Regions from separate parts of the Metapseudomonas otitidis genome, predicted to be linked through region 2. Evidence: predicted binding sites of a transcription regulator. Region 2 holds the regulator's gene; each other region holds the start of a gene.

Region 1 (7,352 bases), 1.7 Mb from region 2:
CCATCAACCATTCCGCCGCCGAACTGGGCGACACGGCCCGCGCCCTGAAGAGCGGGCTGGGCGTGTTCCGCACCTGACACAGGGAAGCTGACCGCTCGCACAACTTTGGTGCAACGCATATACTCCGCGCCCCGCAGGAGAGAGGGGCGCCATGCGCTCCCGCCGAAGGCGCAAACTCCCATAATCGCTCAGGCAGCAGTCACTGCGGATTTCCATGATCGCCAACTGGAGAGCGGCCGCCGGCGAGCGGCCCACCGAAGGGGCAAACGGCACGCGCCGTAGAAACTCTCAGGTACACAGGACAGGGGGAGGGGCAGCACAACGCAGGAGTTCTGTGTGCTTACCTCTGTCTACCTGATCGCCATCTGTGCAGAAGCCATGTCCGGCGCCCTCGCTGCCGGTCGTCGCAACATGGACCTGTTCGGCGTCAGCCTCATCGCCTTCCTCACCGCCCTGGGCGGCGGCACCGTCCGCGACATCCTCCTCGGCCACTACCCGGTGAGCTGGACCCAGCACCCCGAGTACATCTTCCTCACCATCGGCGCCGGCCTGATGGCCATGCTGCTGTCACGCTTCATGCACCACCTGCGGCAGCTGTTCCTGGTGCTGGATGCCATGGGCCTGATCGCCTTCACGGTGATCGGCTGCAATGTCGCCCTGGGCCTGGACTACGCGCTGCCGGTGGTGGCGATGGCCGGGATCATCACCGGCATCTTCGGCGGCATCCTCCGCGACATCCTCTGCAACCGCACCCCGCAGGTGCTGCGCCAGGAGCTCTACGCCAGCGTCTCCCTGCTGGTCGCCCTGCTCTACCTGGGCCTGCGCCAGCAGGGCGTGAACGAGGACATCAACCTGCTCGCCTCCTTCAGCGTCGGCCTGCTGCTACGCCTTTCGGCGATCCGCTTCGGCTGGTCGCTGCCGATGTTTTCCTATGCTCCGGGGCGGTGGGAGCACTAGCCCTTTTCGAACCGCACGGGCAGAAGAGGCTCCACGCGCCCCACTGCCCGCTCTAGCCATCAGCACTCGATGCCGACCATCCATTGGGTCTTGTCAGCGTTGCTGCGGTCCAGATCAGCACGACGGACGAGCGGGTCGGTGCATCCCCGAGGCTTGATGTACTCCTCCGCTACGCGCGCCGCCTCATCGATCGTCATTGCGCGGCGGTCATCGCGCTCCACGGTGATGTAGAAGGGCTTCTGGAACATCACGATGTAGGCGTCCAGCGTGTAGCGCTGACCCGCGATCTCGAGGTTGGCGTGGTACTCGTCGAAGCGAGTGAGATGGCGGGTGTCGAGGGTGCGCGGTGATGCACAGCCAAGGGTCAGCAAGGCCAGGCCTGCCAGGCAAGCCAGCGAAGTCACTTTCATGGGTCTCTCCTGATGAAACAGCGGCACTGCCAGGGGTGGCAGTGCCTCTCAACAAAAAGTCCCCGCCGGATCGCTCCGGCGGGGGCTTTTCAGTTACTGATCGGAGATCAGACCTTGCTGCGCTCGTAGCGCTTGCGGTCGTTCTCGTTCAGCATTTTCTTGCGCAGGCGGATGGACTTCGGCGTCACTTCCACCAGTTCGTCGTCGGCGATGAATTCCAGCGCCTGCTCCAGGGTGAACTTGATCGGCGGAACCAGGGCGATGACTTCGTCCTTGCCGGAAGCGCGCATGTTGTCGAGCTTCTTGCCCTTGGTGGGGTTGATCACCAGGTCGTTGTCACGGCTGTTGATGCCGCACAGTTGGCCTTCGTAGATCTCGTCGCCCGGGGCGAGGAACAGCTTGCCGCGGCTCTGCAGGGTTTCCAGCGAGTAGGTCAGGGCGGTGCCGGTGGCCATGGAGACCAGTACGCCGTTCTGACGGTTGGTGACTTCGCCGGCCTTGATCGGGCCGTAGTGGCTGAAGGTCGAGGTCAGGATGCCGGTGCCCGAGGTCAGGGTCAGGAAGTTGTTGCGGAAGCCGATCAGGCCACGTGCCGGGATGGTGTACTCCAGGCGGACGCGACCCTTGCCGTCGGGGATCATGTTGGTCAGATCGCCCTTGCGCAGGCCCATCTGCTCCATCACCGAGCCCTGGTGCTGCTCTTCGATGTCGATGGTGACGTTCTCGTAGGGCTCCTGCTTCTCGCCGTCCTTCTCGATGATCACCACTTCCGGACGGCCTACGCCCATCTCGAAGCCTTCACGGCGCATGGTTTCGATCAGTACGGACAGATGCAGCTCGCCACGACCGGAGACCTTGAACTTCTCGGCGGAATCGCCCGCTTCGACGCGCAGGGCGACGTTGTGCAGCAGTTCCTTCTCCAGACGGTCCTTGATGTTGCGGCTGGTGACGAACTTGCCTTCCTTGCCGGCGAAGGGCGAGTCGTTGACCTGGAAGGTCATGCTCACGGTGGGCTGGTCGACGGTCAGCGGCGGCAGGGCTTCGACGTTTTGCGGGTCGCACAGGGTGTCGGAGATGAACAGTTCGTCCATGCCGCTGACGCAGACGATGTCACCGGCTTCGGCTTCGGCGACTTCGACGCGCTGCAGGCCGGAGTGACCCATGATCTTCAGGACGCGGCCGTTGCGCTTGCTGCCGTCGTCGCTGACGGCCACCACCGGGGTGTTGGTCTTGATCTTGCCACGGGCGATGCGGCCGATGCCGATCACGCCGAGGAAGCTGTTGTAGTCCAGCTGGGAGATCTGCATCTGGAACGGGCCTTCGGTGTCCACCACCGGGGCCGGGACGTGGTCGATGATCGCCTGGAACAGGGCGTCCATGTTGTCGTCCATCTTCTCGTGGTCGAGGCCGGCGATGCCGTTCAGGGCGCTGGCGTAGACGATCGGGAAGTCGAGCTGCTCGTCGGTGGCGCCGAGGTTGTCGAACAGGTCGAAGATCTGGTCGATGACCCAGTCAGGACGCGCGCCCGGACGGTCGATCTTGTTGACCACGACGATCGGACGCAGGCCGGCCTTGAAGGCTTTCTGGGTCACGAAGCGGGTCTGCGGCATGGGGCCGTCCTGGGCGTCGACCACCAGCAGCACGGAGTCCACCATGGACATCACGCGCTCCACCTCGCCACCGAAGTCGGCGTGGCCGGGGGTGTCGACGATGTTGATGTTGTAGCCGTTCCACTTGATGGCGGTGTTCTTCGCCAGGATGGTGATGCCGCGCTCTTTCTCCTGGTCGTTGGAGTCCATCACGCGCTCGGATTCCGCTTCTTTGCGGTCGAGGGTGCCGGAGAGCTTCAGCAGTTTGTCTACCAGGGTGGTCTTGCCATGGTCGACGTGGGCGATGATGGCGATGTTGCGCAGTTTTTCGATCACGGGTGTATCTCGATCAGGGGATTCGGTGTGCCGCTGAGTCTAGGCGGCCTGTATGAAGATCAGTCGATTCGGCGCGGCCGCCGGTCGGGGGGGCGGTGACGGATGCTGCCGCCGTAGAGCCCGGGCTGTTTAAGCCGGGCGATAAACGCGCACATTCGTATGCCCCTCGCTGAGCAGGTGGTGAGCGTGGAGGCGGCTCATGACGCCCTTGTCGCAATACAGGAGGTACTGGCGGTTGGCGTCCAGGTCCTTGAAGCGGCTGTTGATCGCGTAGAAGGGCAGCGCTTGCACGTCGATGCCTTCCAGCGCCAGCGGCTCGTCTTCCTGGGCGTCGGGGTGGCGGATGTCGAGGATGATCTGCCCCGGCAGGGCCTCGCGCACTTCCTCCACCTGCAGGCCCTGGCCCATCTCGTCGATCACGCGGTCGATGGCCACCAGGCGGGCGCGTTCCAGGGCGCGCTCCAGAACGGCCATGTCGAATTGCTCTTCCTCGTGCTCGATGCGGCCCGGCTTGGCGCGGGTGGTGGGGTTCACCGAGATCACGCCGCAGTACTCGGGCATGTGCTTGGCGAACTCGGCGGTGCCGATGCGGGTGGCGGTGTCGATGATGTCCTGCTTGTGGCTGGCGATCAGCGGGCGCAGCACCAGCATGTCGGTGGCCGAGTCGATCACCGAGAGGTTGGGCAGGGTCTGGCTGGACACCTGGGAGATGGCCTCGCCGGTCACCAGGGCGTCGATGTGCAGCTTCTTCGCCATGTGGGTGGCGGCGCGCAGCATCATGCGCTTGAGCACCACGCCCATCTGGCTGTTGTCGACCTTGCCGAGGATCTCGCCTACCACTTCCTCGAAGGGCACGCTGATGAACAGCACGCGCTGGGAGCGGCCGTACTTCTCCCACAGGTAGTGGGCCACTTCCATCACGCCCACTTCATGGGCACGGCCGCCGAGGTTGAAGAAGCAGAAGTGGGTCATCAGGCCGCGGCGCATCATCTGGAAGGCGGCGACGGTGGAGTCGAAACCACCGGACATCAGCACCAGGGTCTGCTCCAGCGAGCCCAGCGGGTAGCCGCCGAGGCCTTCGTGCTGGTGGTGGATGACGAACAGGCGCTGGTCGCGCACTTCCATCCGCACTTCCACTTCCGGGTTCTTCAGGGAGATGCCGGCGGCACCGCATTCGCGACGCAGGCGGCTGCCGACGTGGCGCTCCAGCTCCATGGAGCTGAAGCTGTGCTTGCCGGCACGCTTGCAGCGCACGGCGAAGATCTTGCCGGGCAGCTGGTCGGCGTAGTGCAGCTTGCACTTCTCGAAGACGTCGTCGAAATCACCCAGCGGGTATTCGTTGATTTCCAGGAAATGGGTGATGCCCGGCGTGCAGCTCAGGCGCTCGATCATCTCGGCCAGCAGCTTGGGCTCGGTGCACTGTGTCACCAGCTCCAGGTTGTCCCAGACGCCAGACACCTCGACATCCGAGTCGAGGTCGCGCAGCACGGACCGGATGTTCTTCGCGAGCTGGCGGATGAAGTGCTTGCGCACCGGCCGGCTCTTGATGGTGATTTCTGGGAAGACCTTGATGATGAGTTTCATGGAAAAACTGCGCCCGCAAAGGCGACGGAAAAAGAGGGGCGCGGATTATAGCGGAAATTGTTCAAGCTTTGACCAAAATCAATCACGCACCACAATCGAGCACCAATAAGGTGCACGACACATCAAACCGGCACGTTTATGGTGCGCAAAACTGTGCACAAACCGGCCGCAGTCCCCGCCCTGCCTGAGCTGTGGGGCTCCGGCCCATTCCTGGGCACTGGCACGCAAATTGCTCCCTTGTGAGGCAGGTCGCCCTGGCGGACTATCCCGCCCCGGCTTCACCTTTATTGGGGGTCGCATGAATGCCGCCCTCATCCACCTGGAGGACAACATGTCGAAGTCGCTTCAACTGATTAAAGAACACGACGTGAAGTGGATTGATCTGCGCTTCACCGACACCAAAGGCAAGCAGCAGCACGTGACCATGCCGGCCCGTGACGCCGACGACGATTTCTTCGAACACGGCAAGATGTTCGACGGTTCGTCCATCGCCGGCTGGAAAGGTATCGAAGCCTCCGACATGATCCTGCTGCCGGATGACAGCACCGCCGTCCTGGACCCCTTCACCGAAGAGCCGACCCTGATCCTGGTCTGCGACATCATCGAGCCGAGCACCATGCAAGGCTACGACCGCGACCCGCGCGCCATCGCCCGTCGCGCCGAGGAATACCTGAAGTCCACCGGTATCGGTGACACCGTATTCGTCGGTCCGGAGCCCGAGTTCTTCATCTTCGACGAAGTGAAGTTCAAGTCCGACATCTCCGGCTCCATGTTCAAGATCTTCTCCGAGCAGGCCTCCTGGAACACCGACGCCGACATCGAAGGCGGCAACAAGGGCCACCGTCCGGGCGTGAAGGGCGGCTACTTCCCGGTACCGCCGGTCGACCACGACCACGAAATCCGTACCGCCATGTGCAACGCCCTGGAAGAAATGGGCCTGGTGGTCGAAGTTCACCACCACGAAGTGGCCACCGCCGGCCAGAACGAGATCGGTGTGAAGTTCAACACCCTCGTTGCCAAGGCTGACGAAGTCCAGACCCTGAAGTACTGCGTGCACAACGTCGCCGACGCCTACGGCAAGACCGTGACCTTCATGCCGAAGCCCCTGTACGGCGACAACGGCTCGGGCATGCACGTTCACATGTCCATCTCCAAGGATGGCAAGAACACCTTCGCTGGCGAAGGCTATGCCGGCCTGTCCGATACCGCCCTGTACTTCATCGGCGGCATCATCAAGCACGGCAAGGCGCTGAACGGCTTCACCAACCCGTCCACCAACTCCTACAAGCGTCTGGTGCCCGGCTTCGAAGCCCCGGTCATGCTGGCCTACTCCGCCCGCAACCGTTCCGCCTCGATCCGCATCCCGTACGTCAACAGCCCGAAAGCCCGCCGCATCGAAGCGCGCTTCCCGGACCCGGCTGCCAACCCCTACCTGTGCTTCGCAGCCCTGCTGATGGCCGGCCTGGACGGCATCCAGAACAAGATCCACCCCGGCGATGCCGCCGACAAGAACCTGTACGACCTGCCGCCGGAAGAGGCGAAAGAGATCCCGCAGGTGTGCGGCAGCCTGAAGGAAGCCCTGGAAGAGCTGGACAAGGGCCGTGCCTTCCTGACCAAGGGCGGCGTGTTCTCCGACGACTTCATCGATGCCTACATCGAGCTGAAGAGCGAAGAAGAGATCAAGGTGCGCACCTTCGTGCACCCGCTGGAATACGACCTGTACTACAGCGTCTGATCCAGTCGCCTGCCCAGGCAGCGTGCCGCACCAGCGGCACGTTTCGAGAGGCCTCCTTCGGGAGGCCTTTTTTCATCCCCGCAACCCGTTCCCGGCCCGGGTTTTCAGCGACACCGCACAGCACCGGCAGCCCGAACTTGCCAGCACCGCCTACCGATGCAAGGCTTAGCGCCATTCCCATCCGGAGAGACCGGCCATGCGCCCCATGCTCGCCTGCCTGCTGCTGACGCTCGCCCTGCCCGCCAGCGCGCAGATCTACAAGTACACCGACGCCAACGGCCACACCGTGTTCACCAACCAGCCGCCGGAAGGGGGCAAGGTGGAAACGGTCGACCTGCCGCCGACCAACACCGTCGAGGCCCAGAAACCCGTTGCCCCGCCGCCGGTTACGCCCGAGAAGAAGGCCAGTGCCGCCTACGAACAACTGAGCCTTGAATTGCCGGATGAAGAGGCCCTGCGCGCCAATAACGGTACCTTCAGCGTTCCGGTACGCATAAAGCCACGCCTGCAGCCTGGCCACAGCCTGCGCCTGGTGATGGACGGACAACCCTACGGCGAGCCAGCCAATGTGCCCCGCTTGCAGGTGGTCAGCGCGGACCGGGGCGAACACAGCCTGGCTGTCCAGGTGCTGGTGGGTGACAAGGTGCTACAGCAGAGTGATGCCCAGACCTTTACCCTGCAGCGGGTCAATACCCATAGCCCGGCCCTTCGCCCGAAACCTATTCCCAAACCCACTCCCAA
Region 2 (7,352 bases):
GACCGCCAGGCCCAGCCCGCCGGGGACGAAAACGCCATCGACTTCTACGTCATCAATGCCACCAGCGTGCAGTTCCAGGAAGATGGCAAGCGCCACTATGAAATGACGGCGGACAAGCTCGAGCACATCAAGGCCACCGATGTGACGATGCTGACCAAGCCGGACCTGCAGCTTTATCGCGGCACCGACTACCCTTGGCATGTTCAGAGCGAACGCGGAGAGGTGGGCCCGGAGGGCAAGCAGGTCGAACTGATCGAACAGGTCCGCGTGGCCCGCACCGACCCCAAGGGACGGCCGACCATTCTGACCACCAGCCGACTGACCGTATTCCCGGATCAGGAATATGCGCAGACCGAGCAAGCCGTTAAAATCGACGCCGCCAACGGGGTCACCACGGCACAAGGAATGAAAGCGTACTTGAATGACGGCAGGATGCTCCTGCTGTCCAACGTAAGAGGCCAGCATGAGGTTCGTTAAAACCCTCCCCCTACTGCTCAGCCTGGGTGCCGCACTCGGAAGTGCCAGCGCCTGGGCACTGCCCAGCGACCGCGACCAGCCCATCCGCGTCCAGGCGGACAGCGCCGAGCTCGATGACAAGCAGGGCGTAGCAGTCTATCGCGGTGACGTGGTCATTACCCAAGGCACCCTGAAGATCACCGGCGACACCGTAACCATCACCCAGAACGCCCAGGGCGAGCTGGATGTGTTCACCTCGGTGGGCAAGCCGGCGTACTACGAGCAGAAGCCGGCTCCGGACAAGCAGATCGTCAAGGCCTACGGACGCACCATCCAGTACTTCGCTTCCAACGAGCGCATCGTGCTGATCGACCAGGCGAAGGTGATCCAGGAAGGCAATACCTTCGAAGGCGAGAAGATCGTCTACGACACCCGCCGCCAGATCGTCAACGCAGGTCGTGCCACCGGCACCAACGTCGGCACGCCGCGTCCGCGCATCGACATGGTCATCCAGCCCAAGAAGCAAGCGGGACAAGCACAGTAATGGCGATCCTCAAAGCCCAGCACCTGGCCAAGAGCTACAAGAGCCGCCAGGTGGTCCGTGACGTCAGCCTGTCCATCGAGAGCGGCCAGATTGTCGGCCTGCTCGGCCCCAACGGTGCAGGCAAGACCACCTGCTTCTACATGATCGTGGGCCTGGTCAAGGCTGATCAGGGTCGTGTCCTGATCGACCAGCAGGATGTCACCCACCAGCCCATGCACGGCCGGGCGCGCGCAGGTATCGGCTACCTGCCGCAGGAAGCCTCGATCTTCCGCAAACTGAGCGTGGCGGACAACATCATGGCGATCCTGGAAACCCGCAAGGACCTGGATCGCGCCGGGCGCCATCGTGAGCTGGAAAGCCTGTTGCAGGAATTCCACATCAGCCACATCCGCGACAGCCTCGGCATGAGCCTCTCCGGCGGTGAACGTCGCCGCGTCGAGATCGCCCGTGCACTGGCTACCGCGCCGAAGTTCATCCTGCTGGACGAACCCTTCGCCGGCGTCGACCCCATCTCCGTGGGCGATATCAAGCAGATCATCCACCACCTCAAGAACAAGGGCATCGGCGTACTCATCACCGACCACAACGTTCGCGAGACGCTGGATATCTGTGAGACGGCCTACATCGTCAACGACGGCCAACTGATCGCAGAAGGCACCGCCGAGGAAATCCTGGCCAACCAGCTGGTCAAGGAAGTCTACCTGGGGCACGAATTCCGCCTCTGAGCCACCCAGCGCCGCACAAGGGCGTTGCGCCTGCTGGAAAAATCATTCAAGGTCAGGCATATAATTTGCTTCCTGGTGGCGCCTCGGCGTCCTGTAGTGGATGGCGCACACGCGCCGGCGAATAAGGTGCAAAGCCCCCTGCCATGAAACCATCGCTTGTCCTGAAGATGGGCCAGCAGCTGACGATGACCCCGCAGCTGCAACAGGCCATCCGCCTACTCCAACTCTCCACCCTGGACCTGCAGCAGGAGATCCAGGAAGCGCTGGAGTCCAACCCCATGCTCGAACGCCAGGAGGAAGGGGAGGATTTCGACAACTCCGACCCCATGGCGGAGAGCGAGCAGCAGCCCAACTCCGGTAGCCAGGAAGCAAGCTTCCAGGAAACCACCGTGCCCACCAGCGACAGCGAGGGCATCGACGAGGGCGAGTGGCACGAACGCATACCCAATGAACTTCCCGTCGATACCGCCTGGGAAGACGTGTACCAGACCAGCGCCAGCAGCCTGCCCAGCTCCGATGATGACGAATGGGACTTCACCTCCCGCACCTCCGCCGGGGAGAGCCTGCAAAGCCACCTGCTGTGGCAACTGAACCTCGCACCGATGTCGGACACCGACCGCCTGATCGGCGTCACCATCATCGATTGCATCAACAACGACGGCTACCTCGAAGAAACCCTCGAGGAGATCACCGAGTCCTTCGATCCCGAACTGGGTATCGAGGTGGATGAGGTCAAGGTCGTGCTCAATCGGGTCCAGCAGTTCGAGCCCGCCGGCGTCGGCGCACGCGACCTGCGCGAATGCCTGCTGCTGCAACTTCGCCAACTGCCTACCAATACCCCCTGGCTGGGTGAAGCCCAGCGCCTCACAGGCGACTACCTCGACCTGCTCGGCAGCCGCGACTATAGCCAGCTCATGCGCCGCATGAAGCTCAAGGAAGACGAGCTACGCCAGGTCATCGAACTGATTCAGGCGCTCAATCCCCGCCCGGGCTCGCAGATCGAAGCCAGCGAACCGGAATACGTCGTGCCCGACGTCATCGTTCGCAAGCACAACGACCGTTGGCTGGTCGAGTTGAACCAGGAGGCCGTGCCCCGCCTGCGCGTCAACCCGCACTACGCAGGTTTCGTGCGCCGTGCCGACTCCAGCGCGGACAACACCTTCATGCGCAACCAGTTGCAAGAGGCACGCTGGTTCATCAAGAGCCTGCAAAGCCGCAACGAAACCCTCATGAAGGTGGCGACCCAGATCGTGGAGCATCAGCGAGGCTTCCTCGAATACGGCGACGAAGCCATGAAGCCGCTGGTCCTGCACGACATCGCCGAGGCGGTCGGGATGCACGAGTCCACGATTTCCCGCGTCACCACCCAGAAATTCATGCACACCCCACGTGGCATTTACGAGCTGAAATACTTCTTCTCCAGCCACGTCAGCACCTCCGAAGGTGGCGAATGCTCGTCCACCGCGATCCGCGCGATCATCAAGAAACTGGTGGCCGCCGAAAATGCCAAAAAGCCGTTGAGCGACAGCAAGATCGCTGGTTTACTGGAAGCACAGGGTATCCAAGTGGCCCGCCGCACAGTCGCCAAGTACAGGGAATCGCTTGGCATCGCACCTTCCAGCGAACGCAAGCGACTGATGTGAGCGGATTGATCCACGCCAAAGTGTTCCGGTGGCAGGCCCGTTAGCCTGTCTCTTACACACGGGCAATAAGGAGAAAGCGGTATGCAAGTCAACATCAGTGGACATCAACTGGATGTGACCGACGCCCTGCGCGACTACGTGATCGAAAAGTTCGAACGTCTGGAGCGCCACTTCGACAAGATAACCAACGTGCAAGTGATCATGCAGGTCGAGAAGCTGAAGCAGAAGATCGAAGCCACCCTGCACATCGCAGGCGGCGAGGTCGTTGCCAACGCCGAGCATGAAGACATGTACGCCGCCATCGACCTGCTGACCGACAAACTCGACCGCCAACTGATCAAGCACAAGGAAAAGCAGCTCAACCGCCAGCAGGGCGCGACCGTCCGCTGACCTCTCCCCTTCCCTATGATCCGACTTGAGCAAATCCTGACCCCCGGCCGTTCACTCGTGAACGTGCCGGGCGGCAGCAAGAAACGCGTGCTGGAACAGATCGCCAACCTCGTCGCACGCGACCTGGTGGATCTCGACTCGCAAGACATCTTCGAAAGCCTCGTTGCCCGCGAAAAGCTTGGCTCGACCGGCTTCGGCAACGGCATCGCCATTCCCCACTGTCGCCTTCAGGGCTGCGCTGCGCCGGTGAGTGCCGTGCTGCGCCTGGATGCGGCCGTTGATTTCGACGCCATCGACGGCGCACCCGTGGACCTGCTGTTCGTGCTGCTGGTCCCCGAAGCGGCGACCGATGAGCACCTGGAGCTGCTGCGCCAGATCGCCAGCATGCTCGACCGCAGCGACGTACGGGATCGACTGCGTCACGCGCAGGACAGCGAGAACCTGTACCAGGTGGTAGTCGACGTGCAGAACGCACAGTAAGGCACCGGCATGCGCCTGGTCATCGTCAGTGGTCGTTCCGGATCCGGCAAGAGCACGGCACTCGACGTACTCGAAGACAACGGCTTCTACTGCATCGACAACCTCCCTGCCGGGCTTCTTCCCGAGCTTGCCGAGCGCGCCCTGCTGCACACCGAACTGCTTCACCCCCAGGTTGCGGTGTCCATCGACGCCCGCAACCTGCCGAGCCAGCTCCAGCGCTTCCCGGAGCTGCTCGCCGAGGCCCGCGCCAAGCACATCCTCTGCGACCTGCTGTATCTGGACGCGGACGAGGAGACGCTGCTCAAGCGCTTCTCCGAGACCCGCCGGCGCCACCCGCTGACCACCGAGAACCGATCCCTGGCCGAGGCCATCCACGACGAGAGCAAATTGCTCGCGCCGATTGCCGACCTCGCCGACCTCAAGATCGACACCACGCACCTGAACCTCTACCAGCTGCGTGACACCATCAAGCTGCGCCTGCTCAACAAGCCCGAACCCGGCACCGCCTTCCTGGTGGAGTCCTTCGGCTTCAAGCGCGGCATGCCGGTGGACGCCGACCTGGTATTCGACGTGCGCTGCCTGCCCAATCCCTACTGGAAGCCCGACCTGCGGGACTTTTCCGGGCTCGACAGCGTCGTGGCCGACTACCTGGCCGCCCAGCCCGATGTCGAGGAGATGTACCAGGACATCGTCGGCTATCTGAACAAATGGCTGCCCCGGTTCGCCGCCAGTAACCGCGCCTACGTCACCATTGCCATCGGCTGCACCGGCGGTCACCACCGCTCCGTGTACCTCGCCGAGCGCATCGGGCGCGCCCTCAAACCGCTTCTCAAGAACGTCCAGGTTCGCCACCGCGACCTCACCTGAAAGGACAAACGCGATGCCTGCCTGTGAAATCACCATCTGCAACAAGCTCGGCCTGCACGCCCGCGCTGCGGCGAAGTTCGTCGGCGTGGCAGGCCGCTTCCCGTGTCAGGTACGCGTCGGACGCTCCCCGGAAAGCCTGGTGGACGGCAAGAGCATCATGGCCGTGATGATGCTGGCCGCCGGCAAAGGCACGCCCATCCACCTGCACACCGATGGGGACCAGGGCGACGAAGCCCTCAACGCCCTGATCGAGCTGATCAACAACAAGTTCGACGAAGGCGAATAGCCACGCCGCCCCCGCTACACCAGCGCCGTATCCAGCACCATCATCAGGCAGAAGCCGAACGCCAGCCCCAGGCTCCCGGCCACCGGGTGTCCACGCCTGTGGCACTCCGGGATGATCTCGTGAGTCACCGCGAAGAGCATCGCCCCCGCAGCCAGGGCCAGGCCCCACGGCAGTAGCACAGTCGAGACCTGCACCAACCACGCGCACAGCAGCGCGAACAGCGGCTCCACCAACCCGGATGTCGCGCCAATCAGCAGCGCTCGTCCCCGCGGCATCCCCGCCCCTGCCAGCACCAGGGAAATGATCAGCCCCTCCGGCAGGTCCTGCAGGGCAATGCCCAGCGCCAGGCTGTCCGCGCCGGCCAGGCCCGCGCCAGCCGCCACGCCCACCGCCATGCCTTCCGGAATGTTGTGCACCACGATGGCGATCACGAACAGCACCACCCGAGGCGCCAGACGCACGCCAGCCCCGGCATCGACGGGTAACGCCTGATCCGGCAACAGACGCCCCAGACCGAACAGCGCACTGGCACCCAACAGCAAGCCAATGCTGACCAGAAAACCCGCCGACCAGCGGGAGAACCCCAACTGCCCCGCCGCCTCCAGCCCCGGCATCAACAGCGAGAACACCGTCGCTGCCAACATCACGCCGGCCCCGAAACCAAGCAGGGCATTGGACGCCCGAGCCGACAGACGACCCAGGCACAGCACCGGCAAGGTGCCGACGGCCGTGCCCAGGGCGCAGAGGCTCCCGGCCATCAGCGCATGCCAGAGGTGCGGCTCCAGCACCCGCTCGGTGGCCAGCAGCGCCCGCCACCCCAGCAGCAGCGCCCCGATCAGCACCAGTGCGATGCCCAGCACCTGCCGCAGCGACAAGCCGCTGGGCAGGCCTGCCCCCACCAGCCGTCGTCGACGTGCCGGGGACGCCATACGCAAGGGCGCCGCCATCAGGCCAGCGCCTCTCGGTAGCGCCGCTCCACCTCGGCCCAATCCACCACGTTGTAGAACGCCCCGATGTATTCCGGCCGGCGGTTCTGATAGCGCAGGTAATAGGCGTGTTCCCACACGTCCAGACCCAGCACCGGCGTATTGCCGTGCATCAGCGGACTGTCCTGGTTACCGGTGCTCTCCACCACCAGGCGCCGTTCGGGCGTCACCGACAGCCATGCCCAGCCACTGCCGAAGCGCTTCAGCGCGGCCTGGGTAAAGGCCTCCTTGAAGGTAGCGAAACCACCCAGCTCCGCTTCGATGGCCGTACGCAGGGTTCCACCGGGCTCACCGCCACCTGCCGGCGACATCACGGTCCAGAACAGGCTGTGGTTCGCATGCCCGCCCCCGTTGTTGATCACCGCCACGCGCAAGGCCTCGGGCAGCTCATCGAGGCGACGCAGCACCTGCTCCACCGGCAGATGCCCGAGGGCGTTGCCCTCCAGCGCCGCGTTCAGGTTGTTCACGTAGGCCTGGTGGTGCTTGCTGTGGTGGATCTCCATGGTGGCCGCATCGATGTGCGGTTCCAGCGAGTCGTAGGCATAGGGCAAGGCAGGCAAGACATAAGGCATGGAGGGTGCTCCTCTCTCAGTGGTAATGGCGGCTCATGACGGCTGCTCGGCGGGCGACGGGGGCGCCGCGGTCCAGCAAGCGGTCGGTGCGCGGGTAGGTGCCGTGGTCCTGAATGAACTGCATCAGCGTGGCGTAGGTCCGCCCACTGTGGCGCTGCGCCATCTCCCGCAGGTCCTGCGGCTGGCGAGCGTCATACACCAGCTGCAGCAGGCGCTCGTGGCAGGCGCAGAGGTACTCGGCGGTCTCCTCCGGCTGCTCCAGCATCAGGTGCAGGTCACCCAGGTTGTGGTACGACACCACCAGTGCGGACACCGCCTCGGCCGGTTCCGGCCAACGCTCCAGCAGCATCTGCGCCTGGGCCAGCGCACGCAGGTAGAGCTCGCGCGCCTCGATCCAGTCCCC
Region 3 (7,352 bases), 1.1 Mb from region 2:
GAGGACCAGCACCAGCAGCATCAGCAGGGTCGCCAGCGCCAGGTTCAGTTCCGACAGGACCTTGATGCCCTTGTTCAGCCCACTGGCTGCCGAGAGGGTGGCCAGGCCGCAGGTGCCTGCGATCAGTGCCAGCTGCACCGGAGTGCTGACTGGGACGCCGAAGAGGTGGTGCAGGCCGCCGTTGATCTGCAGCACGCCGTAGCCCAGGGAGGTGGCGATGCCGAACACGGTGCCGAGGATGGCGAAGATGTCCACCGCATGGCCGATGGGGCCGTAGATGCGATCGCCGATCAGCGGATAGAGCGCCGAGCGCAGGGTCAGCGGCAGGTCATGGCGGAAGCAGAAGAACGCCAGGATCAGCGCGACGATGGCGTAGATCGACCAGGCGTGGAGGCCCCAGTGGAAGAAGGTCAGTTTCATGGCCTCCTTCGCGGCGGCCACGGTGTGGGGGTCGCCTACCGGCGGGTTGACGTAGTGCATCAGGGGTTCGGCGACGCCGAAGAACATCAGGCCGATGCCCATGCCGGCGGCAAAGAGCATGGCGAACCAGGTGCCGTTGCCGTAGTCGGGGCGGCTGTGGTCGGGGCCGAGACGGATGTCGCCGAAGCGGCTGACGGCGAGGAAGACGACGGTGATGAGGATCAGCGCGACGCTGAGGACGTAGAACCAGCTGGCATTCAGGACGATCCACTGCTGGATCTGGCCGAACAGCCACTGTGCCTGGTCGCGGGCCAGGGTGCTGTAGAGCACCAGGGCGATGACGAGGACGGCAGAGCCGTAGAACACCGGTGGGTTGAGGGTGGATGGGGAAGACGAACGTGCCTCCATTGAGCTAGCTCTCCTTTCGATCGGATGGCCGCCAAGGGCGGAAGGCGGCGCAGTCTAACAGAGTCGATAGATCGGCTCTTTCGGCACCTTGTTCCTCATAGTTTTTTCAGCTGCTGGTCGGCCGGTACTGCAGGGCCTCGGCCAGGTGGTGGCGCTGGATGTCGGGCGCGTCCGCCAGGTCGGCGAGGGTGCGGGCCACCTTGATCAGCCGGTGCGCGGCACGCAGGGACAACCCGAGGCGCTCGCAGGCCTGCTCCAGCCAATGCTGGTCGTCGGGCGTCAGCGGACAGTGCTGGTGCAGCCGGGACAGGTCGAGGAAGGCGTTGGCGCAGCCCTGGCGAGCCAGTTGCCGACGCCGGGCTCGTCCGACTTCCCCGGCAGCGGTGGCACTGTCGAGCCCGCCGCTGACGGGCGCGCCCAGGTGCGTGGCTTCGCGGGCGACCGTCAGGTGCAGGTCGATGCGGTCCAGCAGCGGGCCGGAGAGCCGGGCCCGGTAGCGCTGGATCTGCTCCGGCGTGCAGCGGCAGCGGTGGGTCTCGTCGACCAGGTAGCCGCAGGGGCAGGGGTTCATGGCCGCTACCAGCTGGAAGCGCGCCGGGAAGCGCACCCGGTCGTTGGCCCGGGCGATGATGATCTCGCCGCTTTCCAGGGGCTCTCGGAGGACCTCCAGCACCTTGCGGTCGAACTCCGGCAGCTCGTCGAGGAACAGCACACCCTGGTGCGCCAGGGTGATCTCGCCGGGTTTCGGACGACTGCCCCCACCCACCAGGGCCGGGCCGGACGCGCTGTGGTGAGGCTGCCTGAAGGGACGCTGGGGCCAGCACGCCAGCGGCGATTGGCTGGCCACCGAATGGATGGCGGCCACTTCCAGGGCCTCGTGTTCCTCCAGCGGTGGCAGCAGGCCTGGCAGGCGGCTGGCCAGCAGTGTTTTGCCGGTGCCGGGCGGGCCGGACAGCAACAGGTTGTGGGCTCCTGCGGCGGCCACCAGCAGCGCACGCTTGGCTGCCAGTTGGCCCTGGACATCGGCGAGATCGGGATAGGGCGCGGCCTGCAGCGGCAGGCCCTGGCTCTGGAACGGTGCCAGCGGCGACTGGCCGTTGAGGTGGGCGGCCAGCTCCAGCAGGTGACCCACGGCGAACACCGTCAGGCCGCTGGCCAGACTGGCCTCCTCGGCGTTTTCCCGGGGCACCACCAGCGCCCGTCCGGCAGCGCGCGCCGCCAGCGCAGCGGGCAACACGCCCTGCACCGGACGCAGGGCACCGGACAGCGCCAGCTCGCCGAGGCACTCCAACTGCTCCAGGGCTGCGGCGGGCACCTGGCCGCTGGCCGCGAGGATGCCGAGGGCGACGGCCAGGTCGAAGCGTCCGCCTTCCTTGGGAAGATCGGCTGGTGCAAGGCTGAGGGTGATGCGCCGCAGGGGGAATTCGAAACCGCTGGTGAGCAGGGCGCTGCGGACGCGGTCCTTGCTCTCCTTCACGGCGGTTTCCGGGAGGCCGACCAGGGCCAGGGACGGCAGGCCGTTGGCCAGGTGCGCCTCCACCGTGACGGCGGGTGCTTCCACGCCGACCTGGGCGCGGCTGTGGACGAGGGCCAGGGACATGGATCGCTCCTTGATCGGTCCGCCCGGCCGGAGTGGCTTACTCCGTGGGCGGCGGGTTCAGCTGGGCTTCCAGCTCCGCGACCTTCGCCTCCAGGGCTTCCAGGCGCGCGCGGGTACGGGCGAGCACCACCATCTGGCTGTCGAATTCCTCGCGGCTGACCAGGTCCAGCTTGCTGAAGGCGCTCTGCATCAGGGCCTTGAACTGGGCCTCGAATTCGGCGCGGGGCAGCGGGGTGTCGCCATTGAACAGGCGGGAGGCGTGGGAGCCGAGGGCATCGAGCAGGGCTTTGGGCGGCAGCATGGTGGGCATCCGTTGACAGGGCGGGCCGGAGTTTACCACGGGGTCCCGGCCGAGTCGGGCGACAGGCCGACGCACGATTTCCGAGCAATGGCTGAAGTGCGCGTGCACCTTTTCCGTGCATCGTTTTGGGGCAGTGCCGCCCGGCGCCACGGCCAAGGGCCACTATCTGCTTGAAAAACCGGGCTTTTGGGCGAGCTGGCAAGCTTTCTGCTTTAGCGCTGGTGAAGGGTGCACCGATGCAGTACCGGTGCGTCAGGCGAGGCGGGGGAGTGTTTCGCCAGGAGCGGTTGGTTGGCGTCGAAGCGGGCCGGGCCAGGGCGGTTCGACGCGTTACAAAGCCAGGCACTGCGCTTAGACTTGAGCCGGGTTCGTTTTCCTGGGGCAAGTCCACCAAATACGGGAGAAGTTTCATGAAGCTAGTCACTGCCATCATCAAGCCGTTCAAACTCGATGACGTGCGCGAGTCGCTGTCCGAGATCGGCGTGCAGGGCATCACCGTTACCGAGGTCAAGGGCTTCGGGCGCCAGAAAGGCCACACCGAGCTGTACCGTGGCGCCGAGTACGTCGTCGACTTCCTGCCCAAGGTGAAGATCGACGTCGCCATCGCCGATGACCAGCTCGACCGTGTCATCGAGGCCATCACCAAGGCGGCCAACACCGGGAAGATCGGTGACGGCAAGATCTTCGTCGTGAATCTGGAACAGGCCATCCGCATCCGTACCGGCGAAACCGGCACCGACGCGATCTAAGCCTCCGAACCCCAACGCCCCAGGAGAAAACCACATGACTCTGCGTAAAGCCGCAGGGCTAGGAGCCCTTTTGTCCCTCGTTACCCCCGGCCTGGCCATGGCCGCCGACGAGGTCGTGCTGAACAGTGGCGACACCGCATGGATGATCGTCGCCACGGCACTGGTGCTGTTCATGACCATTCCCGGCCTGGCGCTGTTCTACGGCGGCATGGTCCGCTCCAAGAACGTCCTCTCGGTGATGATGCAATGCTTCGCCATCACCGGCCTGATCAGCGTGCTCTGGGTCGTCTACGGCTACAGCCTGGCCTTCGACACCACCGGCATGGAGCAGGGCGTCGTCAACTTCAATTCCTTCATCGGCGGCCTGTCCAAGGCCTTCCTCAGCGGCCTGAACACCAGCAGCCTGGTGTACGCCGTGCCGGAAAGCGTGTTCATCACCTTCCAGATGACCTTCGCCATCATCACCCCGGCCCTGATCGTCGGTGCCTTCGCCGAGCGCATGAAGTTCTCGGCGATGCTGATCTTCATGGCCGTGTGGTTCACCCTGGTCTACGCGCCGATCGCCCACATGGTGTGGAGCGGCAACGGCGGCCTGATGTGGGACTGGGGCGTGCTGGACTTCGCCGGTGGCACCGTAGTGCACATCAACGCCGGTATCGCCGGCCTGGTGGCCTGCATCGTGCTGGGCAAGCGCAAGGGCTACCCGACCACCCCGATGGCCCCGCACAACCTGGGCTACACCCTGATCGGCGCGGCCATGCTGTGGGTGGGCTGGTTCGGCTTCAACGCCGGCTCCGCCGTGGCGGCCAATGGCACTGCGGGCATGGCCCTGCTGGTCACCCAGATCGCCACCGCGGCGGCTGCCCTGGGCTGGATGTTCGCCGAGTGGCTGACCCACGGTAAGCCGAGTGCCCTGGGCATCGCCTCCGGTGTGGTCGCCGGCCTGGTCGCCGTGACCCCGGCCGCTGGCACCGTCGGCCCGATGGGCGCCCTGGTGATCGGTCTGGCCGCTGGCGTGATCTGCTTCTTCAGCGCCACCAGCCTCAAGCGCAAGCTGGGCTATGACGACTCCCTGGACGCCTTCGGCGTGCACGGCATCGGCGGCATCGTCGGCGCCCTGCTGACCGGCGTGTTCGCAGCACCGGCCCTGGGTGGCTTCGGCACCGTCGAGAACATCGCGGCCCAGCTGTTCATCCAGTTCAAGGGCGTGGCCTTCACGGTCGTCTATACCGCTGTGGTCACCTTCGTGATCCTCAAGGTGCTGGACCTGGTGATCGGCCTGCGGGTCAACGAAGAGGAAGAGACCGTCGGCCTCGACCTGGCGCAGCACAACGAGCGCGGCTACAACCTGTAAGCCCGCCGGCCCCTCCGGGGCGTGCGAACCGCTGCCAAGGGCGCCGAAAGGCGCCCTTTGCTTTTTCAGAGGCCGCGCTAGAATGCGCGCCGAGCGAAATCCGAGGGAGTGGCGCCCATGTGGCACCAGACGCTGATCACCTTGAAGCCGCGTGCGCGAGGCTTCCACCTGGTCACCGACGAGCTGCTGGCCGGATTGCCGGAACTGGGTCGCTGCCGTATCGGTCTGTTGCACCTGCTGCTGCAACACACATCGGCTTCACTGAGCGTCAACGAGAATGCCGACCCCTCCGTGAGGCGCGATTTCGAGCGGTTCTTCAACCGCCTCGTGCCCCAGGGCGAGGGTGGCTACGAACATGACTACGAAGGCCCGGACGACCTGCCGGCGCACTTCAAGTCGAGCCTGCTGGGCTGCCAGCTGACCTTGCCGGTGCGTGACGGGGCGCTCGCCCTGGGTACCTGGCAGGGGATCTACCTCGGCGAACACCGCGATCAGGGCGGTGCGCGTCGGGTGCTGGCGACCCTCTACGGCGAGGCATCGTGATTTTTTCCGGGCGCGTAGAAACCTGGCGCGACTGGGCTATAACTAACCTGCTCTTGCAAGACACGAGGTAGAAGAATGAGCGACGAAGAACTGGAACAAGACGAGCTCGAAGCGGGCGACGAGGACGAAGGCGAGGAGCTGGCTGCCGCCGAGGACAGTGGCGACGACAGCGATGACGGCGAATCCCCCGCCCCTGCCGGCAAGGGCAAGAAAGCCGCTGCCGTCGAGGTCGAGGAGCTGCCCAGCGTCGAAGCCAAGCAGAAGGAGCGCGATGCGCTGGCCCGTGCCATGGAGGAATTCCTGGCCCGTGGCGGCAAGGTGCAGGAGGTGGAGCCCAACGTGGTCGCCGACCCGCCCAAGAAGCCGGACAGCAAGTACGGCAGCCGCCCCATCTGATTGAGTTGCCTGGAAGAGCCCGCTTGATGCGGGCTTTTTCATGCCTGCGATTCGGGGTCAGGCACCCCGGTGCCAGCGCTCCAGCAGTGTGGGTAGCTGGTCCAGGGTACGAATCTCCGCGTCGGGGTGGTCGTCGCCGTCCCAGGGTTTGCCCTGGGGGTTGAACCACACCGCGCGCATGCCGGCATTGCGGGCGCCCTGGATGTCGTCGCTGGGGTGATCGCCGATGTGCACCGCCTGGGCGGCGGGGACGCCGGCCCGGCGCAGCGCTTCTTCGAAGGGATGTGGGTCCGGCTTGCCGATGCCCAGTTCCTCGGCGCAGAGGGCGAACTGGAAGTAGTCCGCCAGGCCCAGGCGGCGGACGTCGGCGTTGCCGTTGGTGATCACGGCCAGCCGGTAGTGGTTGGCCAGGCGCTCCAGGGTCGGGTGCACCTCGGGGAACAGGTCGATGCGGTGCCGCGCCGCCAGGAACACCTGGAAGCCGGCCTCCGCCAGCTCTGCGGCCTCGGCCTGTGGATAACCGGCCTCTTCCAGGGCATGGAAGAGGATGCGCCGGCGCAGCTCGCTCAGGCGGTGCCTGAGCCCGGGGGTGGCGTCCACCAGGCGGGCGCGGATCGCCCACAGGTGCTCGATCGGCACGGGCCCCAGGCGCGGCGCCTCGTTGCCCAGCCATTCGCGCAGGGTGGCTTCGGCGCCCTGCATCACCACCGAGACGTCCCACAGGGTGTCGTCCAGGTCGAAGGTCACCAGTTGGATGCTCATTCCTCGTCCTTGGCTCCGTTGCGTCGTGCCCGGGGGTGGGCCTTGTCGTAGACCGCCGCCAGGTGCTGGAAGTCCAGGTGGGTGTAGATCTGCGTGGTGGAGATGTCGGCGTGGCCGAGCAGCTCCTGCACCGCCCGCAGGTCCTGGGAGGACTCCAGCATGTGGCTGGCGAAGGAGTGCCGCAGCATGTGCGGATGGACGTGCTGGCCCAGTTCGCGCACCCCGGCCACCCGCACCCGTTCGCGCACGGCGCGGGGGCCGATGCGCCGCCCCTGGCGGGTGACGAAGACGGCGCCGTCCACCGGGGACACGCTGGCGCGGTGGGGCAGCCAGCGCTCCAGGGCCTGGCGCGCCATGCGCCCGAGGGGCAGCTCGCGGATCTTGTTGCCCTTGCCGATCACCCGCACGCTGCCGTCGGCCAGGTCCAGGCGGTCCAGGTCCAGGCCCACCAGTTCCGAGAGGCGCAGGCCGGAGGAATAGAACAGCTCGAGGATGGCCTGGTCGCGGCGGGCCATGAATTCATCTTCCACTGCACCATCCAGCAACTGCTGGGTGCGGTCGGCATCCAGGGTGCGGGGCAGGCGTCGCTCGCCCTTGGGCGCACTGATGCCGCTGGCCGGGTCGTGACGGCAGCGGCCCTCGCGGATCAGGTAGCGGTACAGGCCGCGTACGGCGGAAAGCAGGCGGGCGAGGCTGCGAGCGGACTGCCCCTGCTGGTGCAGGCGCGCCACCATGCTGCGCAGCGGACGGGGTTGCAGCGTGGTCCAGTCATCGAGGCCGAAGCCTTCGGCCAGGGCCACGACCTTCTCCAGGTCGCGC
Region 4 (7,352 bases), 2.7 Mb from region 2:
CACGCGGGTGGAAGACACGGTGTTGTCGGTGCCGATGTCGTCCGCACGCACCAGGCCGGCGATGCGTACCAGTTCGTCGCCGGTGTTCAGGGTCAGCCACTTCTCGCCGCGTACGGCGAGGATGCCGTTGGGCATCACCTCGGAGACGGTGACGGTGATGGAACCGGTCAGGCTGTTGCTCTGCCCTACCTTGGAGGTGCCGTTGGCGTCACGGGTGCCGTTGTAGCCGGCGGACAGCGTGAGGTCTTCGGCTTCCAGGGGGTTCAGCTTGGTGCTGGGGTTGCTGATCGAGACGCCGCCGCCGAACAGGGAGGTCAGGCCGATGTTGGCCTTGCTGTTCTTCTGGATCTGCGAGTTGGCGTTCTTGCTGGCCTGGGTCCGCTCGTTGAGGGTGATGGTGATGATGTCACCCACGCGGTAGGCCTTGCGGTCGTTGTAGAGGTTGGTCTCGAACCCGGGCTGGTAGATGGCGCCGTTGTTCTGCGCGGCCGGCATTGGGGTGCGGGGCAGCACCGGCGCGTAGTACGGGTCGTTCGGCTTGGGCGGCGGCGCGACGCACCCAGCGAGGAGCTGGGTGGCGAGCAACGGGGCGATGATGAGCAGCCGGTTCATGACAACTTACCTCGGGGCGTTACAGGTTCTGCGAGATGTAGCCGAGCATGGAGTCGGCGGTGGAGATGACCTTGGAGTTCATCTCGTAGGCACGCTGGGTGGTAATCATGTCCACCAGCTCCTCCACCACGCTGACGTTGGAGTTCTCCAGGGTGTTCTGCAGGACGTTGCCGAGGCCGGTGAGGCCCGGGGTGCCGACCTGCGGCGCACCGCTGGCGGCGGTCTCCAGGAACAGGTTGTTGCCGATGGCCTGCAGGCCGCCGTAGTTGACGAAGTCGGCGGTCTGGATGTTGCCGATCACCTGGGGCGTGGGGTTGCCGAAGGTGGTCACCGAGGCGGTGCCGTCCTCGCCGACGGTGAAGGTCTGGACCTGGGCGGGCAGGACGATGGCCGGCTCCAGGGGGTAGCCCTGGCTGGTGACGATCTGCCCGTCGGAGTTCAGGTGGAAGCTGCCGTCGCGGGTGTAGGAGACGGTGCCGTCCGGCATGAGGATCTGAAAGAAGCCGCGCCCATTGATGGCCAGGTCCAGCGGCTGCTCGGTGGTCTGCAGGCTGCCCTGGGTGAAGATCTTCTGGGTGCCGGCGATGCGCACACCGGTACCCAACTGCAGGCCGCTGGGCAGTTGGCTGTCCTGGGTGCTCTGGGCGCCGGGCTGGCGGCGGATCTGGTAGAGCAGGTCCTGGAATTCGGCGCGGTCGCGCTTGAAGCCGGTGGTGGAGACGTTGGCCAGGTTGTTGGAGATGGTGGTCAGGTTCATGTCCTGAGCCGCCAAACCCGTCTTGCTGACCCAAAGTGCCGGAATCATCGTCATTCTCCTCGGGCGCCGAAGTCATGGCGCCGCGTACTGGTTGTTAGCTGAGCTGCATGACCCGTGCCATCGCCGCGGCGTCGTCCTCGGCGGTGCGCATCATCTTTACGTGCAGTTCGAATTGACGGGACAGGGAGAGGATCGCAGTCATCTCCTCGACGGCATTGACGTTGCTCGCCTCGAGGAAGCCCGAGGTGAGCTTGACCGTGCCATCCACGTCCGCCGGCTGTTTGTTCTTGGTGTGGATCAGGCCATCGAGGCCCTTCTCCAGCTGCTTGGGATCGGGGTTGACCAGCTTGATGCGGTCCACCTCGGCCATCACGTTGGGGGCCTCGCCCAGGGCGCGGATGCTGATGGTGCCGTCGGAACCGATCTCCACCTTCTGCTCCGGCGGGATGGCGATCGGCCCGGCGTTGCCGATAACCGGCAACCCATTGCCGGCTCGCAGCTGGCCGTTGGCGTCCACCTGGAGGCTGGCGGTGCGCACGTAGCCTTCGCTGCCGTCCGGCGCCTGCACGGCGATCCAGCCCTCCCCGCCGATGGCGATGTCCATGTCGCGCCCGGTCTCCTGCAGGGCACCGGGGGTGAAGTCAGTCCCGGGACGTTCGCTCATGGCGAACACGCGCGCCGGGAAGGTGTCGCCGAACACGGGCATGGAACGCGCCTGTTCGAAGTCGCGACGGAACCCGGTGGTGGACACGTTCGCCAGGTTGTTGGCATGAGCGCGCTGGGCCAGGGTGTTCTGGCTGGCACCGGTCATGGAGATGTAGAGCATCTTGTCCATGGAGGTCTCCAAGGTGGGCTTTTGACGCCCGCATTGCTTTGCAGGGTCTACAGCAATTGCTGTGCCAGGCCTGCAAAATCGAGACAACTCATTGACGAATAAGGAAAAAGCAAAAAGAAAAAGGCCTCACATGGAGGCCTTGGAATGCCGTGGCGGCGAGGGGATGCCGCCAGCGGCAAGGTCGCCGCCACCCTTTTGACGGGCGGCGGCCACTCACTCAACGCAGGTTGATGATGGTCTGGGTCACCGCGTTCTCGGTCTCGATGGTCTTGGCGTTGGCCTGGTAGTTGCGCTGCGCCACGATCAGGTCGACCAGCTCGGTGGAGATGTCCACGTTGGAGGACTCCAGGGCACCGGATTGCAGGGCACCCAGGGTACCGGCACGCGGGGTGCCGATCACCGGCGCACCGGATTCGGAGGATTCCACCCAGGAGGTCTTGCCCACCGGGGTCAGGCCCTGGACGTTGGCGAAGTTCGCCAGGACGACCTGGCCCTGGAGCTGGGTCTGACCGTTGGTGTAGCGGGCATAGATCATGCCCTTGTCATCGATCTGCAGACCGGCCAGCTGGCCGGTGGTGTAGCCATCCTGGGCCACGCTGGCAACAGCGAAGGCGCTGGAGAACTGGGTGGAGCCGCGGATATCGAAGGTGATGCTCGGGGCGGCAGCGGCACCGTTGGCACTCCACACCGGCGGGGTGGCGCCGTTGGACACGGCCGGCACCCAGCCGTTGATGCCCAGGGTGCCGTCGGCGTTGACGGCGAAGCCGCCGGTGTTGGCGAAGGTGGAGGTGTCCAGCTGGCCGGAGGTGGTGAAGCCCACCGGCGTGCTCATGGGCGTGGTGGAGGCCGGGTTGGTGGGGTTACGGCCATCGATCAGCACGTTCATGGTCCAGGTGTTCGCCGGTGTGGCCGATTTGACGAAGTACTGGGTCATGACGTGGGGGTTGCCCTGGGAGTCATAGATGTTGACCGAGGTCGAAGAGTTGTAGCTCTTCGGGTCGGCCGGGTTGAACGGCGACACCGTCGGCGGGGTGTTGCTGGAGTTGAGGTTGAACGGCTGGGTGATGGTGGAGGTGGCCTTGGGCTGCTGGTTGTTGGTCTTGATGGTGAGATCACCCACCACACCGCTTTGCAGCGCACCACTGGCATCTACCGTGTAACCCTGGAGACGGTAGCCGTTGTTGTCGACGATGAAGCCGTTCTTGTCGGTACCGAAGTAGCCGGCACGGGTGTAGCTGACGGCGCCGTTGTTGCTGGTGACGAAGAAACCGTTGCCGTTGATGGCCAGGTCGAGGGCATTTTCGGTGTAGTCGATGGTGCCCTGGTTGTAGAGCTGGGCGACGTTGGCCAGCAGCACGCCGCTGCCGATGGTCTTGCTGCCGGAGCCCAGCACGGACGCCGAGTACAGGTCCTGGAACTCACCACGGGACTGCTTGAAGCCCACGGTCCCGGCGTTGGCGATGTTGTTGCCAGTGATGTTGAGGTCACTGGAGGCGGCGCGGATGCCGCTGAGGCCGATGTTGAACGACATGGGATGCTCCTGTTGCGCCGACAGCGTCGACGATTACTTACCGATGACCTGGACCTTGGAAAGCGCGATGCTGCCGAGCCCTGCGAGGTTGAGCGTCATTTCCCCGCCGTTCTGGCCAAGGGTGACGCTGTCGACGTTGGCCGGGAGGACAGTGCCCATGGCGACTGTCTTGCCATCGACCCCGGCCTCGGCCTTGAAGGTGTAGGTGCCCTTGGCAACGGGGTTGCCGCTGGAGTCCTTGCCATCCCAGGTGAAGCTGACCGCACCGGCCTTCTGTGCACCCAGGTTGACGCGGTTGACGGTGTTGCCCTTCTCGTCCAGCACGTTGACGTAGAGGTTGGACGTGGAACTGGTGAGGCTGACGGTGCCGGTGAGCCCTTCGGCAGGATCGACCACGGCCTTGCTGGAGGGGACCATGACCTTGCGCCCGACCAGAGAGGACGCCTGCAGCGCCTGGGAAGACTGGGTGCTGGAGAGGATGGTGTTGACGCTCTTGTTCAGGTTGTCCAGGCCTTCGACGGTACTGAACTGGGCAAGCTGCGCCACGAACTCGCTGTTGGTCTGCGGGTCCAGCGGGTTCTGGTTGTTCATCTGTGCCACCAGCAACTGGAGGAACTGGTCCTTGCCCAGCTCCTTCGACTTGGTGGTTTCCTTGAGCTTGTATTGATCCAGTACCGAAGAACTGGTGGTGGCGCCTACGTCAACGCTCATCTTGTCGCTCCCTCACGCACTCACTGACCCAGGGTCAGCACGCGCTGCATCATCTGCTTGGCGGTGTTCATCATTTCGACGTTGGTCTGGAAGGCTCGGCTGGCGGAGATCATGTCCGCCATTTCCTCGACCACGTTGACGTTGGGGTAGTACACGTAGCCGTCCGCGTTGGCGGCGGGATGGTTCGGCTCGTAGCGCGGCACCAGCGCGCTCTGGTCTTCGACCACGCCCAGCACCTGGACGCCGCGACCAGACTCGTCTTCGGGGGCGAACAGGGAGCCCTGGTCGTTGCCCTGGCCGTTGAGCTGGCTCTGGTACATGGTGGCGAACACCGGGTGGCGGGCGCGGTAGGTCTTGTCGATGCTGGAGGACACGGTCTCGGCGTTGGCGATGTTGCTGGAGACGGTGTTCAGCCGGGTGCTCTGGGCACTCATGCCGGTGCCGGCAATGTTGAAGACGCTGGACAGGGACATGGTCGCTCTCCTTACTCGCCACGCAGCGCGTTGACGAGCCCTTTGAACTTGCTGTTGAGCAGGGTGAAGCTGGCCTGGAACTGCACGGAGTTCTCGGTGTAGCTGGACTGTTCCTGCTGCAGGTCGACGGTGTTCTGGTCGATCGAAGGCTGGAACGGGGTGCGGTACTTGAGGGACTCATCCAGCATGCCGGTGCCTTCGGCCGCGATATGGCGCGCGTTGGTCAGCGTGGCCTGGAAGGTGCCCTTGGAAGCCTTCTCCGCCTGCTCGGCGAGCACGGAGGAGAAGTCCAGGTCACGCGCCTTGTAGTTGGGCGTGTCGGCGTTGGCGATGTTGTTGGCCAGCACTTCGGCACGCTGGGTGCGGAACCGCAGGGCCGACTCGTGGATGCCAAGGGCGCTTTCGAAACTGATGCTCATCTCTTCCAACCTTTGCCGTGCGGCAATGACGGTTTGTCTGCCGGACATTCAGCAAGGGCTGTGCCAATTTTTAAAATCCTTTTAAAACAAAGGGTTGAGATGAATTCAGGACGACAGAACGGAGATCAGCGGTAAGGGCTTGCCGCTTTGCAAAGGTCAGGGTGGCAAGGCGGCAGAGGCGATTGCCGCCCAGCGGCAAAAGGCGGCACGACCGAATGGCAGGCACAAAAAAGGAGGCTTGCGCCTCCTTTCAGGATCACCACCGGTCACTTCACCTTGTAGATGATGCCCGGGTTGCACTGGACCATCTGGTAAAGGTCCGGCAGGCCGTTCAGCGCCTCGGAGGCCCCGAGGAACAGGTAACCACCGGGTTTCAGGGTCGCGTGGATGCGGGTGAGGATGTCCTTCTTCACATCGGCGGAGAAGTAGATCAGCACGTTGCGGCAGAACACGATGTCGAACTTGCCGAGGGAGGCGTAGCTGTCCAGCAGGTTCAGGGCACGGAATTCCACGCGATTGCGAATCGCCGGCTTGACCACCCAGCGTCCCGGCCCTTTCGGGTCGAAGAAGCGGGTGAGCCGCTCCTGGGACAAGCCACGCCCCATCGCCAGGCTGTCGTATTCGCCAGCACGGCAGGCCGCGAGCATCGCCGTGGACAGGTCGGTGGCGACGATGCGCACACCGGCCTTGAGCTGGCCCAGGTTGGTCCGCTCGAACTCGTCGATGGCCATGGAGATGGAGAACGGCTCCTGCCCGGAGGAGCTAGCCGCCGACCAGATCCGCAGGGGCTGGTTCGGGTTGGCCTTGATCAGCTCGGGCAGGATGCGACCCTTGAGCACTTCGAAGGGGTAGGTATCCCGGAACCAGAGCGTTTCGTTGGTGGTCATCGCATCCACGACCTGCTCTCGCAGGCCGCTGCGCGGGGCGTTCTGGATCTTCTGAACCAGTTCGCTCAGCGTCTTGATGCCGTTCTGTTCCATCAGCTTGTTCAGACGGCTGGAAACCAGGTACTGCTTATTGCTTCCCAGCAATATGCCGCAGGTTTTTTCCAGGAAAGTCCGGAACTGCTCGAAATCCAAGTTACCTGAAGACACTAGGGCCGCCTCATTCATATCTGTACCTGGGGAAGGAATCCCCCTCACGCCCCGTCCGCAATCCTGATCCGCTCGATCACCCTCGAAGCCAGCTCGTCAGGTCGGAACTTGGCGAGGAAGTCATCCGCGCCAACTTTCTTCACCATCGCCTGGTTGAATACGCCGGAGAGCGAAGTATGCAGGAGGATGTGCAGCTTCTGCATTCTCGGATCGCCACGGATCTCCGCCGTCAGGGTGTAGCCGTCCATCTCCGGCATCTCGATGTCGGAAATGATCATCAGGAGTTCTTTCTCCGGCGCCTTGCCCTGCTCGACCAGGTCATGCAGGTAGTTGTACGCCTGGCGGCCATCGTTCAACGAGACCACCTCCACCCCGACCGTCTCCAGGCAGCGGACCAGCTGCTTGCGCGCCACGGACGAGTCATCGACGATCAGCACGCGCTTGGTAACGGCGCTGGCCTGGGTCTCGTGATCGATGACGCCTTCGGAGATGACCTCCGACGTCGGCGCGACTTCGGCGAGGATTTTCTCCACGTCGATGATCTCGACCAGGTTCTTGTCGACGCGCGTGACCGCGGTCAGGTAGTGCTCACGCCCGGTGCCCTTGGGTGGCGGATGGATTTCTTCCCAGTTCATGTTGATGATGCGCTCCACCGAGCGCACCAGGAACCCCTGAACCTTGCTGTTGTACTCCGTGATGATCACGAAGCTGTTCTTGAGATCACTCAGCGGCCTGCGCCCCGTCGCCATGGACAGGTCGAGGATGGGGATGGTCCCCCCGCGGATATTCGCCACGCCCCGAACCACCGGGCTGGACTTGGGCATGATGGTGAGCTTGGGGCACTGGAGCACCTCCTTCACCTTGAACACGTTGATCCCGTAGAGCTGGGGTCCATCCAGCCGGAACAACAGCAACTCCAG

Evidence for each region. The regulator sigma-54, encoded in region 2, starts transcription at its own class of promoters, with help from an activator protein. The targets are predictions, from matches to a motif close to ANTGGCATNNANNTTGCTNT.
Region 1: the regulator sigma-54 is predicted to act here: its motif matches at 5,093-5,112, upstream of glnA (glutamate--ammonia ligase).
Region 3: the regulator sigma-54 is predicted to act here: its motif matches at 2,924-2,943, upstream of glnK (P-II family nitrogen regulator).
Region 4: the regulator sigma-54 is predicted to act here: its motif matches at 5,387-5,406, upstream of flgB (flagellar basal body rod protein FlgB).

What each region holds. Positions count from the first base shown of each region.
Region 1 is NZ_AP022642.1:5,715,103-5,722,454, forward strand. It holds gene PotMrB4_RS26425 (methyl-accepting chemotaxis protein) at 1-77, shown strand, start outside; glycine riboswitch at 125-215, shown strand; glycine riboswitch at 216-315, shown strand; gene PotMrB4_RS26430 (trimeric intracellular cation channel family protein) at 337-957, shown strand; gene PotMrB4_RS26435 (hypothetical protein) at 1,017-1,367, opposite strand; gene typA (translational GTPase TypA) at 1,475-3,292, opposite strand; gene thiI (tRNA uracil 4-sulfurtransferase ThiI) at 3,422-4,876, opposite strand; gene glnA (glutamate--ammonia ligase) at 5,208-6,611, shown strand; gene PotMrB4_RS26455 (DUF4124 domain-containing protein) at 6,808-7,352, shown strand, end outside.
Region 2 is NZ_AP022642.1:1,280,205-1,287,556, reverse strand. It holds gene lptC (LPS export ABC transporter periplasmic protein LptC) at 1-477, shown strand, start outside; gene lptA (lipopolysaccharide transport periplasmic protein LptA) at 464-1,000, shown strand; gene lptB (LPS export ABC transporter ATP-binding protein) at 1,000-1,725, shown strand; gene PotMrB4_RS06015 (RNA polymerase factor sigma-54) at 1,869-3,368, shown strand; gene hpf (ribosome hibernation-promoting factor, HPF/YfiA family) at 3,450-3,758, shown strand; gene ptsN (PTS IIA-like nitrogen regulatory protein PtsN) at 3,774-4,238, shown strand; gene rapZ (RNase adapter RapZ) at 4,248-5,105, shown strand; gene PotMrB4_RS05995 (HPr family phosphocarrier protein) at 5,119-5,391, shown strand; gene PotMrB4_RS05990 (ZIP family metal transporter) at 5,406-6,338, opposite strand; gene PotMrB4_RS05985 (superoxide dismutase) at 6,338-6,949, opposite strand; gene PotMrB4_RS05980 (hypothetical protein) at 6,966-7,352, opposite strand, start outside.
Region 3 is NZ_AP022642.1:190,919-198,270, forward strand. It holds gene betT (choline BCCT transporter BetT) at 1-828, opposite strand, end outside; gene PotMrB4_RS00935 (YifB family Mg chelatase-like AAA ATPase) at 935-2,428, opposite strand; gene PotMrB4_RS00940 (accessory factor UbiK family protein) at 2,466-2,729, opposite strand; gene glnK (P-II family nitrogen regulator) at 3,140-3,478, shown strand; gene PotMrB4_RS00950 (ammonium transporter) at 3,513-4,832, shown strand; gene PotMrB4_RS00955 (secondary thiamine-phosphate synthase enzyme YjbQ) at 4,950-5,375, shown strand; gene sutA (transcriptional regulator SutA) at 5,451-5,771, shown strand; gene PotMrB4_RS00965 (HAD family hydrolase) at 5,829-6,533, opposite strand; gene xerC (tyrosine recombinase XerC) at 6,530-7,352, opposite strand, start outside.
Region 4 is NZ_AP022642.1:4,000,032-4,007,383, forward strand. It holds gene flgH (flagellar basal body L-ring protein FlgH) at 1-612, opposite strand, end outside; gene flgG (flagellar basal-body rod protein FlgG) at 632-1,417, opposite strand; gene PotMrB4_RS18370 (flagellar basal body rod protein FlgF) at 1,464-2,204, opposite strand; gene flgE (flagellar hook protein FlgE) at 2,422-3,735, opposite strand; gene flgD (flagellar hook assembly protein FlgD) at 3,769-4,446, opposite strand; gene flgC (flagellar basal body rod protein FlgC) at 4,467-4,919, opposite strand; gene flgB (flagellar basal body rod protein FlgB) at 4,931-5,338, opposite strand; gene cheR (protein-glutamate O-methyltransferase CheR) at 5,605-6,432, opposite strand; gene PotMrB4_RS18400 (chemotaxis protein CheV) at 6,477-7,352, opposite strand, start outside.